DNA from 4 places in the Vibrio splendidus genome. Region 1 is predicted to be linked to each of the others. Evidence: predicted binding sites of a transcription regulator. Region 1 holds the regulator's gene; each other region holds the start of a gene.

Region 1 (3,171 bases):
ATCGCCTCAAGAACAATTCCGTCAGCAAGCTCTTGATTACCATGAGTTCCCAATTCCAGGCAAAATTGCCGTAGAACTGACGAAGCCTGCAAACTCTGCAGAAGACCTAGCACTTGCATACAGCCCAGGCGTGGCTGAGCCTGTTCGCGAGATCGCACAGAACGTTGATAACGTTTATAAGTACACAGGTAAAGGCAACATGGTTGCAGTTATCTCTAACGGTACAGCGATTCTTGGCCTAGGTAACCTTGGCCCTATTGCTTCTAAACCTGTTATGGAAGGTAAAGCGCTACTGTTTAAGCGTTTTGCTGGTTTAGATTCTATCGATATTGAAGTAAAACACCGCACAATCGATGAGTTCATTGATACGGTTGCGAATATCGCAGATACATTCGGTGGTATTAACCTAGAAGACATCAAAGCACCTGACTGTTTTGAGATTGAGCGTCGCCTGATTGAGCGTTGTGATGTCCCTGTTTTCCACGATGACCAACACGGTACAGCGATTGTAACGGCTGCAGGTATGCTGAACGCGATTGAGCTTCAAGGTAAGAAGCTTGAAGAGTGTAAGATCGTTTGCTTGGGTGCTGGCGCAGCGGCGGTTGCTTGTATGGAACTGCTGATTAAGTGTGGCGCTCAGCGTGAGAAGATCTACATGCTTGACCGTAAAGGTGTAATCCACACTCGTCGTGAAGACTTGAATGAATACAAAGCGCTATTCGCAAATAACACGGACAAGCGCACGCTTGAAGATGTTATTGAAGGCGCTGACCTGTTCTTGGGCGTATCGGGTCCTAACCTGCTACCAGCTAAAGCACTCACGCTGATGGCTGATAAGCCTGTTGTGTTTGCATGTTCAAACCCAGATCCAGAGATCAAGCCAGAGCTTGCTCATGAAGTTCGTTCTGACCTTATCATGGGTACAGGCCGTAGCGATTACCCGAACCAAGTAAACAACGTACTTTGTTTCCCATTCATTTTCCGTGGTGCGCTTGATGTGCGTGCGAGCGAAATCAATGATGAGATGAAGCTGGCTGCGGTTAAAGCGATTCGTGAACTAGCGAAAGAAGAAGTTCCGGCTGAAGTACTCGCTGCTGCAGGTGAGACTGCACTGGAGTTTGGTAAAGGCTACATCATTCCTAAGCCAATGGATCCACGTCTACTTCCTCGCGTAGCAAAAGCGGTTGCAGTAGCGGCCGTTGAATCTGGCGTAGCTCGTATTGAGATGCCTGCTAACTATATGGCTTAATGCTTTAATAATTTAATAATTTAATAATTTAATAATTTAATAATTTAATAATTTAATAGCTCAATAGCTCAATAGCTTAAAAGCTGTTGCTCTATTGAGCGAAAAAGAATAATAAAAAACCGACTCATAGGAGTCGGTTTTTTTATGTCTATCATTCACAGAGCAGCTACCGATAACGTAGTGGGTGATGTGACAAATAAGGTTCAGTTATAGCGAATCAATATTGAAGGCAGTGACTGAGTTGTTTTTATTCTTCGTCAAACGCTTCGAATTCGATACCCATCTCTGTCATCAGCTTTTTCACTTCAGTCGGGATGTCGTCTGGACGGTCTTTACGGAGATCTTCATCCGTTGGCAGTGGTTGGCCTGTGTACGCATGTAGAAAGGCTTCGCACAGTAGCTCACTGTTTGTTGCATGGCGTAGGTTATTAATCTGGCGGCGAGTGCGCTCGTCAGTAAGAACCTTTAACACTTTTAGAGGGATAGAAACTGTAATTTTTTTTACTTGTTCGCTTTTCTTTCCATGCTCAGCATATGGGCTTATGTATTCACCATTCCAGTCGGCCATTGCGTACCTTCATCACTTTAGTTGTTAGAATAAATTAATAGTGGTGATTTTAGCGGGATTTACTGCCATAAGCAAAGACATATAGACGTCCAGAAGTGTTGACGTCTCACATTTATGAAAGTAAAGTGAATAACATATATCTAACACAGCCGCAGAATGCCGACAAGCCGCTGTGATTCTCAGACGCAAAACTTGTAAGGAAGCACCTATGAGCAGCCGGAAGCCAGCAACAATCGCAGTACGTACTGGTATCGAGTCAGACACGCAACACCATGCCGTTGTCCCACCTATTTATCTTTCGACTAACTATGGGTTTCCCGCTTTTGGTGAAGTGCCAAAGTACGATTACACCCGTTCTGGTAACCCAAATCGTGGTTTATTAGAAACGGCATTGTTTGAGCTTGAGTCTGGCAAAGGTGCAGTGGTGACTAACTGTGGCACTTCGGCACTTAACTTGTGGGTATCCGCTTTCTTAGGCGGTGATGATCTTATTATCGCACCACACGACTGCTACGGCGGCACTTACCGCCTGTTTAATACCCGCTCATTAAAAGGTGACTTTAAAGTTTTGTTCGTTGATCAATCGGATCAAGCAGCGTTGGATGCGGCGATCGCGCTCAAGCCAAAGTTGATCTTAATAGAAACGCCATCGAACCCGTTGGTTCGTGTGGTTGATATTGCAGAGACTTGCCGTAAAGCGAAAGAGGTTGGTGCTCTGGTTGCTGTCGATAACACATTTTTGACGCCTGTGTTCCAAAAGCCTTTAGAGTTGGGTGCTGATTTTGTTATCCACTCAACCACCAAATACATCAACGGACACTCAGATGTTATTGGTGGCGTTGTCGTGACGAAAACTGAAGAGCACGCTGAAGAGCTTGCATGGTGGGGCAACTGTATTGGTGCGACCGGCACACCATTTGATAGTTACATGACTCTACGTGGTATTCGTACGCTAGGTGCGCGTATGCGTGTTCACGAAGAGAGTTCACGTGAAATTCTGACGGCTCTGCAACAACAAGATCTGGTGGGCACTATTTACCACCCAAGCCTTCCTGAACACCCGGGTCACGAGATCGCGAAGAAACAGCAGTTGGGCTTTGGTTCCATGTTGAGCTTTGAGTTTGCGGGCTCTTTTGAAGCACTTAAATATTTTGTAGATAAGTTAGAGCTATTTTCTTTGGCTGAATCACTGGGTGGGGTTGAAAGCCTGATTTGTCACCCTGCGTCGATGACTCACCGTGCGATGGGCGAAGAAGCATTGGCAGAAGCGGGTGTTTCTCAACAATTACTGCGCCTTTCTGTTGGCCTTGAAGACGCGGAAGACCTAATCGACGATCTCAAGCAAGCGTTTGAA
Region 2 (3,171 bases), 540 kb from region 1:
TCGGCAATTTTTATAGACGACACGACCAAGTTCTAGACGTGCGTTGTCACCTTTAGTGCGTAAAGTGACGCTATTGATCAGTTCAGAGGTTCCATCATCTAAGATGTACTTCGTTCCTGAACCTGCCGCTATTTGAGTTAGGCGATATTCATTCTCTGGCAAACGTAATACCGCTTTTTCATTACCAAGGTAAGCGACCTTAAATGAAGCGTCAGACTCACATTGATAAGTCACGAATTGATCATCCGAGACTGCACCATCAAGCGCCGCGGATTTAGAACACCCGACTAACGCTACCGTACATAGAGATGCTGCCAACAATGCTTTCATACTGCGTTCCTCATCTTTATATAGTTAACGGCGCTGATATCTTATTTATGGGTTAGCACCCCAGTTGACTGGTTAGAACCCACGTAATAAGTAAGCCTGTTAACGGTAGGAAAATGTATCAGCCTTTCAGGAAAGCTGGTACATCTTTAATGCTATCTAGCACTACATTGGCAAGTGCCTCACCCTTTTCAGTCACGGGTTTACCGGTTCTCACCAATACTCTGGTACCAACACCAGCGGCTTCTGCGGCCATCATGTCTTCAGCTTTATCGCCAATCATGACAGAGTTAGCCATATCAATTTTGAGAAAGTCACGCGCAGAAATGAACATACCAGGTTTAGGCTTACGACATTCACAATCTTGCTTGTAGTCGCCAATGCCGTGTTCAGGGTGATGAGGACAGTAATAGATACCATCTAACTCAACGCCATTATCGACAAAGTTCCAATCCATCCACTGCGTCAAAGAAAGAAAACGATCTTCGCTAAACTTGCCACGAGCAATACCAGATTGGTTGGTCACAAGTACCAATAAATAGCCCATATCTTTAAACGCTTTTGCCGCTTCAAACACACCATCGATGTATTCAAAGTCATGCTCATCATGTACGTAGCCATGATCAACGTTAATCACACCATCACGATCTAAAAAAACAGCCGGTTTAGACAAAATTCAGTTCTCTATCAACTCTCTATTAATCATTAATTATTACACGCTTTATTTGCTTCATCACTATCTATTTAGTTTTGCGTTCGTTAACGGTTTGTTTCTACCTTAGCAACACAATCGACGTTTAGCCGTCTAGACGTAAAAATATCTATTGACTTAGATCATAGAACACCATAGCATCGTCTGTAAATCGAGCGAGCTATCGACATATTATTCTGTTCCACCTGCACGGGTTTCTCTATGATTAAAGTGAATCAAGTCAACAAGGTTTTTTATCAAGGCACTAAAGAAATCAATGCCTTAATCGATATCAACCTTCACATACCTCAAGGTCAAATCTTTGGAGTTATCGGCTCTTCAGGTGCAGGCAAAAGTACCCTGATCCGTTGTGTAAATATGTTGGAAGCCCCGACCTCAGGTGAAGTGATTGTTGACGGTATTGACCTGACAAAACTCAGCAAATCAGAACTCAGCGAAGCTCGCCGTAACATCGGCATGATCTTCCAACACTTCAATCTGCTATCTTCTCGTACTGTATTTAACAACGTAGCACTGCCTTTAGAGCTTGCTGGTAGAGATAAAGCTGCGATTGAAGCGAAAGTGAGTGAACTACTTGAGCTTGTTGGTCTATCGGATAAGCGTGATACCTACCCTGCGAACTTAAGTGGTGGTCAAAAGCAGCGTGTCGCGATTGCTCGTGCGCTAGCGTCAGACCCAAAAGTACTGCTATGTGATGAAGCGACCAGTGCGCTGGATCCAGCAACGACTCAATCTATTCTTGAGCTGCTACGTGAAATCAACCGTAAGTTGAGTATCACTATCCTACTGATTACTCATGAAATGGATGTGGTTAAAAGCATCTGTCACGAAGTCGCGATCATTGGTGATGGTGAGCTAGTAGAGAAAGGCACTGTGGGTGAAATATTCGCACACCCTAAAACAGAGCTGGCACATCAGTTCATTCGTTCAACGCTCGATCTAACGATTCCTGAAGATTACCAAGCACGTTTGCAAGATACTCGCGTAAACAGCAGCTATCCACTGGTACGCCTTGAGTTTACTGGCGCAACGGTCGATGCTCCGTTAATGACGCAAATCGCACGCAAATTCAACATCGGCGTTAGCATCTTAAGCTCAGACCTTGATTACGCCGGCGGCGTGAAGTTCGGCATGATGGTTGCTGAATTGTTCGGTAATGAAGCAGACGATAATGCTGCTATCCAATTCCTACGCGACAACAATGTAAAAGTAGAGGTGCTTGGCTATGTCCTTTAGTTTCAACGAGATTGCTGACTGGATCAGCCTTAACAGTAACCTTCTATTAGGCGCAACAGGCGAAACTCTTTACATGGTTGCTGTTGCAGGCATCGTTGGTTTCGCTGTCGGTATCCCATTAGGCGTGATTCTACACACGACTAAAAAAGGTGGTCTGTTAGAGAACACCAAGCTAAACAAAATTCTTGGTGCGGTTGTCAACGTAGGCCGTTCAGTGCCCTTCTTAGTACTGATGGTTGCAATCATCCCACTGACTAAGATGTTGATTGGTACCTTCATCGGTACAACAGCAGCGATTGTTCCACTAACAATTGGCGCTATCCCATTCGTGGCTCGACTTATCGAAAGTGCGCTACTTGAAGTACCAACAGGTCTAGTAGAAGCCGCTCAATCAATGGGCGCAACACCAACACAAATCATCAATAAGGTTCTACTTCCTGAAGCACTTCCGACTATCATCAACTCAGTAACGATTACGTTAGTGACTCTGGTGAGCTACTCAGCAATGGCCGGAACTGTAGGCGGCGGTGGCCTAGGAGATGTCGCGATTCGTTACGGATTCCACCGCTACGATGTGACCATCATGGCTGTGACAGTAGTAATGTTGATTGTGCTTGTACAAATTATTCAATCAATCGGTGATTCATTGGTTCGCCGCGTTGACCACAGATAAAGACTCAGCGTTAAAACGCAAACTATCTAAGACAAGAGTCGTCTGAACCAAATTAAATAGATTTATTAAAAGGAGATTATTATGAAATTTAGCCTTAAAGGTTTACTGACTATCGCAGCGGCAGCTTCAGCGCTAGTACTAGCAGGTTGTGGCGAGAAAGAAGTGGATACTTCTAAAATCAAAGTTGGCGTAATGGCAGGTGCTGAAGCACAAGTTGCAGAAG
Region 3 (3,171 bases), 1.8 Mb from region 1:
TGCTTCGTCAACTTCCCCAACTTGTTCGTAATAGTGCGCAATGGAAAGGCGAGCTCGATAGTAGCTAGGTGCGTGTTTGATGGCGAGCTCTAGGTTCTCACGTGCTCTCACCATATTCCCTTGCCCCATATAACCCAAACCTAATTCAATACGAGATTCAGACATCGCAATAGGGTCACTTTCAATCTTTGGCGGTCCTTCAGTGACAGAAACGCAACCGACCAACGAAAGAGAGGCGAGTAGTATCAGACTCGATAGCGAAAGGGGGCGGGATAATGAAATAGGTTTAGATAATAACGGCTTGGCGGGCATGTGAAGCTCCTTATGAACACCAACCCATCATATGAAATCAAACCCATTGAAGTGGTAAATCTATTATGGAATGCGACTCAAACACCATAAAAAAACCGCGTCCAATTTGGCGTTTTATCAACAACCTACTGAACACGGTTTTATGTGTTTGTGAATCGGAAGAAACAACTTAATCGTCTTTGGTAAAGTTGTCTTCGCTGAAGTGATCCAAATCGTAAGGCGTTTGTTGGTAAACGCAGTAGTTCAACCAGTTCGAGAATAACAAGTGCCCATGACTACGCCAACTTGCGACAGGCTTATTATCTGGATTGTTGTTCGGGTAGTAGTTGATTGGAATCACGGGTTCCATGCCTTCGCCTAAATCACGAACGTACTCACCGTGTAATGTATGCGCATCGTATTCAGGGTGACCCGTTACAAACACGTTTCGCTTATCTTTGGTCGCCGCCAGATATACGCCAGCCACATCAGAAGTCGCAAGAACATCAAGGTCGGTATGCTCGGCTAAGTATTCCTGAGAGAAATCTGCGTAGCGAGAATGCGGTGCTAAGAAGGTATCGTCAAAGCCACGCAGAAGCGGGTGGTAAGGGTGATGAATCTCGTGATTATAAACACCAGAAAGCTTCTCTTTACGAGTGCGCTTTGGCAAATCATACAGTAATTTCAAACCCGCCTGAGCCGCCCAACACACATACAAGGTTGAGGTCACGTGCTTGTTTGCCCATTCCATGATGGTTTTTAAGTGATCCCAGTAGATAACATCTTCAAATTGAACCAAGCCAAGCGGTGCACCAGTAATGATCAATCCATCAAAGTTTCTCCCTTTGACCATTTCAAATTGGCGGTAGAAGTTATCAAGGTGTTCAGTCGGTGTGTTTTTGCTTGGTCGGTCATCAATGCGCAGCAGCTCTACATCCACTTGCAATGGGCTGTTCGATAGTAGGCGTAAGAATTGAGTTTCAGTTTCAATCTTCTTCGGCATTAGGTTGAGGATCAAGACTCGAAGTGGACGAATTTCCTGTGTCGATGCTCTTGATAACGGCATCACGAAGATGTTTTCTTCACGAAGAACATCAGATGCTGGCAATTGGTCTGGAATGCGAATAGGCAAAGCTTTCTCCCTAAGCTAGATATGTAGACGTCTATACATCTAAATCTATAGTAGTTTGATACGCTTGTCGATATCCAAAATGGATAGATGTAAATTATTTGTGTTTTCTATCAGAAGCCATCTACCGGCTTCGAGGAAGTTTTATAATGTTTGACGACTACCCAAGTAAGGCATAAGTACTTGGTTCTCTTATGTAGAACTAGGCAGTTATCAGAGCAAGCGGTTAGCATTTACGATAAACTCATGTTTTCGAATTAGCCTGTAAAGTGACAGATGAAGTTAATACTTATTCGAGGGTTGCCCGGTTCTGGCAAGTCAACAAAAGCAAAAACCTACGATGCATTGCATGTTGAAGCCGATATGTATTACGTGAATGAGCAAGGTGAGTACCATTTTGACCCTAGGCAGCTACAGCAAGCTCATGAGTGGTGTCAAAACACGGCGGAAAACGGCTTGAAGCAAGGGGTAGATGTTGTTGTTTCGAATACCTTTATTAAGCATTGGGAAATGAAGGCTTACCGTCAACTTGCAAGAAAATACAAAGCAGAATTGATCATCGAGGTATGCCGAGAGCAATATGGCAGTATTCACGACATCGAACCGTCTGTGATTAAGCGCATGGCGAAAGACTGGCAAGAATAGCGTCGTGCTTATCCAGCTTGGCTGAATGGCAAATAGAATTTAATAGAATAACTCCAAGGTAAAGATTGAAATGGCAAAGCGCTCAGTTGTGGTCGACATGACTTCTTATGGTATCTATTCCACTTGGGATTCCAAATCTAAAGATCTACCAAAAATCCAAGAGTTCACCACCATTGTTGATGCTGAAATCGACGTAGAGTTTGGCTATATCTTGAATATCAAGAAAGCCAAAGGTGAAAAGATCCGCTACTGCATTTATCACCCGGATATCACCACAGACAAGGGCGAAGTGCTCGAACCGTTCGATGGTGAAGAGCATGTCGGTAACAACGACTGGGATTTCTATTTAGGTGACACTATTTGGGCCCCGGTCTCGAACAAGCTAGGCAAGTGGCGCATGACCGTGGAGTTAAAAGGCAACATCATTGCTGATAAGACATTCGACCTTGTTGCAAAAGATGAAGGCCAATTCTGGAAGCGTAGGGGTTTTTAAGCTTAATCTTCTAGCTAAACTCAGACTACAAAAAAGCCGAGTCACGGATCATTCGTGAACTCGGCTTTTTGACATTAACTAGATGGCATTTTCTATCTCATTAACGAGTAAGGTTGTCTAGTTAACAAATAAGACTGGCTAGTTAACCAGTAAGATTATTGAGTCACGTAAGCCACAACAAACTCAGTGATAGCGACCATATCTTTCACTGCAATGTACTCTTCAGTGGTGTGAACTTTCGCCATACCAGTCGAAAGGTTAACCGTTGTTAGACCTTTCGCGTTGAAGTTGTTCGCATCGCTACCGCCGCCAGTGCGTTTAGTGTTTGCTGTTACGCCAAGCTTCTCAAACGCTGATTTGATAGAAAGAATGTGCGGGTGATCATCTGCAATAACGAATGCATCGTAAGCACGAGTCGATTCGATTTCTACTTCAGCGCCGAACTGTTTTGCACTCTCTTGGAATGTTGAGATCATGTGCTCAACTTGAGCCGTTAGCTTTTCGCCGTTAAGAGAACGCGCTTCAGCCACGACTTTAAGCTCTGGCATTACGATGTTGGTCGCTTGACCACCCTCAACAATACCAACGTTTGCTGTCGTTTCTTCATCGATGC
Region 4 (3,171 bases), 230 kb from region 1:
GTAAAATGCGCTGATTATTGGCATTTTCACTAAGTCATGCAGTGCAAGCGATAACCAGTGGAATGGGGCTGATATGCTTACTTGGTTACAAGGAATAGTGCGAGCGTAATCCTGATCGCTGACCTTGTGTTTCTTATCGTTTAGTTCGGATGGGTGCACGGTACGAGGCATAGATCCCCCTAGTTAAATAACGTCCTAGTTATAATTCCACAAGGCTCAGAGATGTCGCTTACGAGAGCGTTATGGTGTTGAGCTAAACTGCTCTTTGTCATCCCAGTTATTGTTCTTGCGTACATTTAACGAGCGTTATCAGATTGAATTAATTTAAGTTAAATGTGAGCTTGATCGCCTAGGAGTTACCTTAACTATTGTCAGTAGTGCTAGAAAACACAAATTATCAGCGAATTTTTATACTAAGTGGTTAACGGTAAAGAAGACTTGGACTGGGTGTTCTAGCAGGGAAATGTTTGGTAAGTACATAAAAATAAAGCCCTTACTAAGAAGTAAGGGCTTTAAAGAAACAAATCGCAGTGGCTAAATTATTTTAGGCCAGCGAAGTCCGCAAGGATTGCTGCTTTGTCCGTCGCTTCCCAAGGGAACTCTTCACGACCGAAGTGGCCGTATGCTGCCGTCTTTTTGTAGATAGGCTGAAGAAGGTTCAGCATTTCTTGAAGACCGTATGGACGTAGGTCGAAGTTTTGACGAACAGCTTCAATGATGATCTCGTGAGCTACTTTTTCAGTACCAAACGTCTCAACCATGATAGATGTTGGATCTGCAACACCGATAGCGTAAGACAATTGAATCTCACAACGGTCAGCCATACCAGCAGCAACGATGTTTTTCGCAACGTAACGCGCTGCGTAAGCTGCAGAACGGTCAACTTTTGATGGATCTTTACCAGAGAATGCACCGCCACCGTGACGAGCTGCGCCGCCGTAGGTATCAACGATGATCTTACGACCTGTTAGACCACAGTCACCCATTGGGCCACCGATTACGAAACGGCCTGTTGGGTTAATGAAGAAGTTAGTGTCTTTGTTGATCCACTCAGCAGGAAGTACTGGCTTGATGATCTCTTCCATTACCGCTTCACGTAGGTCAGGTGTTGTTACTGAATCACAGTGTTGAGTTGAAAGAACAACTGCGTCGATACCAACAATCTTACCTTGGTCGTATTGGAACGTAACTTGAGATTTCGCATCTGGGCGAAGGAAATCAAGCTTGCCGCTCTTACGTACTTCAGCTTGCTTCTTAACAAGAAGGTGAGAGTAAGTAATTGGAGCTGGCATTAGGATTGGTGTTTCGTTAGTCGCGTAACCAAACATGATGCCTTGGTCGCCTGCGCCTTGATCTTTAGGATCGGCTTTATCAACACCTTGGTTGATGTCTGGAGACTGCTTACCAATTGTGTTTAGTACTGCACAAGAGTCTGCGTCAAAGCCCATATCAGAATGAACGTAACCAATTTCACGAACTGTTTCACGAGTGATTTCTTCGATATCAACCCATGCAGACGTTGTTACTTCACCGCCAACCATAACCATGCCGGTTTTTACGTAAGTCTCACAAGCAACACGTGCTTTTGGATCTTGTTCCAAGATGGCATCAAGAACAGCATCAGAGATTTGGTCTGCAATTTTATCTGGATGGCCTTCTGAAACAGATTCAGAAGTGAATAGGTGCTTAGCCATGAGAGCTCCACTTTTAGTTTAGTTTTTAGTTGCAAATAGTTAAATGCAAATAATTTCAGGCGTCGCAAGCTAGGAAGCGCCGCCATTAAATACAGTATATTTTGTAGGTGTTTCTACATCTAGACGGCTATTCTAAATTCCAGCGGTCGAATTACAAGCTCTTTTTTATGATATGTCATAACTAAACGTTTGCGTATCGGTCGAGATAAGGCATTGCTAAGTGATGTAAATGTTCGAAAATTGCGAAAAATGACCGTTAAAATGCCAGTAAAACGTTTGCAGTCGCTAAAGTCGTTTGAGAGAATACCCGCGCTAATAAAAATGAAAATTTTAGCATCAATCTCTTTTTTAAATCGCTTATGTACTCAGGAGCAGACATGCCTTCTCGTAAAGATCTAGCCAATGCAATTCGCGCACTTAGCATGGATGGCGTTCAACAAGCAAATTCAGGCCACCCTGGCGCACCAATGGGTATGGCTGACATCGCTGAAGTTCTTTGGCGTGGTCACTTGAACCACAACCCAGCAAACCCAGAGTGGGCTGACCGCGACCGTTTTATTCTGTCTAACGGCCATGGTTCAATGTTGATTTACTCTCTGCTTCATCTTGCAGGTTACGAGCTTTCAATTGAAGACCTTAAGAACTTCCGTCAACTGCACTCTAAGACTCCTGGTCACCCTGAGTACGGTTACGCTCCTGGCATCGAAACAACGACTGGTCCTCTAGGTCAAGGCATCACTAACGCTGTTGGTATGGCGATGGCTGAGAAAGCATTGGCTGCACAGTTCAACAAAGAAGGCCACGACATCGTAGACCACTTCACTTATGCATTTATGGGTGATGGTTGTCTGATGGAAGGTATTTCTCACGAAGCATGTTCTCTAGCAGGTACGTTAGGTCTTGGTAAGTTGGTTGCTTTCTGGGATGACAACGGTATTTCTATCGATGGCGAAGTTGAAGGTTGGTTCTCTGACGATACACCTAAGCGTTTTGAAGCTTACGGCTGGCACGTAATCCCAGCCGTTGATGGTCACGATGCTGACGCTATCAATGCTGCTATTGAAGCGGCTAAAGCGGATCCTCGTCCAACACTTATCTGTACTAAAACTATCATCGGTTTTGGTTCTCCAAACAAAGCGGGTACGCACGACTGTCACGGTGCTCCACTAGGCGCTGATGAAATCACGGCAACTAAAGCGGCACTTGGTTGGGAACACGGTCCTTTCGAGATTCCAGCTGATATCGCAGCTGAGTGGAATGCGAAAGAAGCGGGCGCAGCGAAAGAAGCAGCGTGGAATGCTAAATTTGACGCATACGCAGCGGCTCACCCAGAGTTAGCAGCAGAATTCAAACGTCGTACAAACGGCGAACTACCAGCTGAGTGGGAAGAGAAAGCAAACGCAATCATTGCTGACCTTCAAGCTAACCCAGCTAACATCGCTTCACGTAAAGCGTCTCAAAATGCTCTAGAAGCGTT

The links. Region 1 encodes MetJ, which represses methionine synthesis genes. Its sites were predicted from a motif close to TTAGACNTNTANANGTCTAA; they were not measured.
Region 2: the regulator MetJ is predicted to act here: its motif matches at 1,125-1,144, upstream of metN (methionine ABC transporter ATP-binding protein MetN).
Region 3: the regulator MetJ is predicted to act here: its motif matches at 1,447-1,466, upstream of metA (homoserine O-acetyltransferase MetA).
Region 4: the regulator MetJ is predicted to act here: its motif matches at 1,806-1,825, upstream of metK (methionine adenosyltransferase).

What each region holds. Positions count from the first base shown of each region.
Region 1 covers NZ_AP025508.1:3,588,486-3,591,656, reverse strand. The annotation lists gene OCU90_RS16145 (malic enzyme-like NAD(P)-binding protein) at 1-1,249, shown strand, start outside; gene metJ (met regulon transcriptional regulator MetJ) at 1,497-1,817, opposite strand; gene OCU90_RS16135 (O-succinylhomoserine (thiol)-lyase) at 2,026-3,171, shown strand, end outside.
Region 2 covers NZ_AP025508.1:3,050,831-3,054,001, forward strand. The annotation lists gene OCU90_RS13530 (MliC family protein) at 1-330, opposite strand, end outside; gene gmhB (D-glycero-beta-D-manno-heptose 1,7-bisphosphate 7-phosphatase) at 449-1,000, opposite strand; gene metN (methionine ABC transporter ATP-binding protein MetN) at 1,241-2,275, shown strand; gene OCU90_RS13545 (methionine ABC transporter permease) at 2,265-2,948, shown strand; gene OCU90_RS13550 (MetQ/NlpA family lipoprotein) at 3,030-3,171, shown strand, end outside.
Region 3 covers NZ_AP025508.1:1,757,505-1,760,675, forward strand. The annotation lists gene pilW (type IV pilus biogenesis/stability protein PilW) at 1-312, opposite strand, end outside; gene metA (homoserine O-acetyltransferase MetA) at 482-1,423, opposite strand; gene OCU90_RS07845 (ATP-binding protein) at 1,697-2,065, shown strand; gene OCU90_RS07850 (DUF3859 domain-containing protein) at 2,136-2,558, shown strand; gene OCU90_RS07855 (M20/M25/M40 family metallo-hydrolase) at 2,714-3,171, opposite strand, start outside.
Region 4 covers NZ_AP025508.1:3,359,463-3,362,633, reverse strand. The annotation lists gene OCU90_RS14880 (DUF2189 domain-containing protein) at 1-171, opposite strand, end outside; gene metK (methionine adenosyltransferase) at 540-1,694, opposite strand; gene tkt (transketolase) at 2,072-3,171, shown strand, end outside.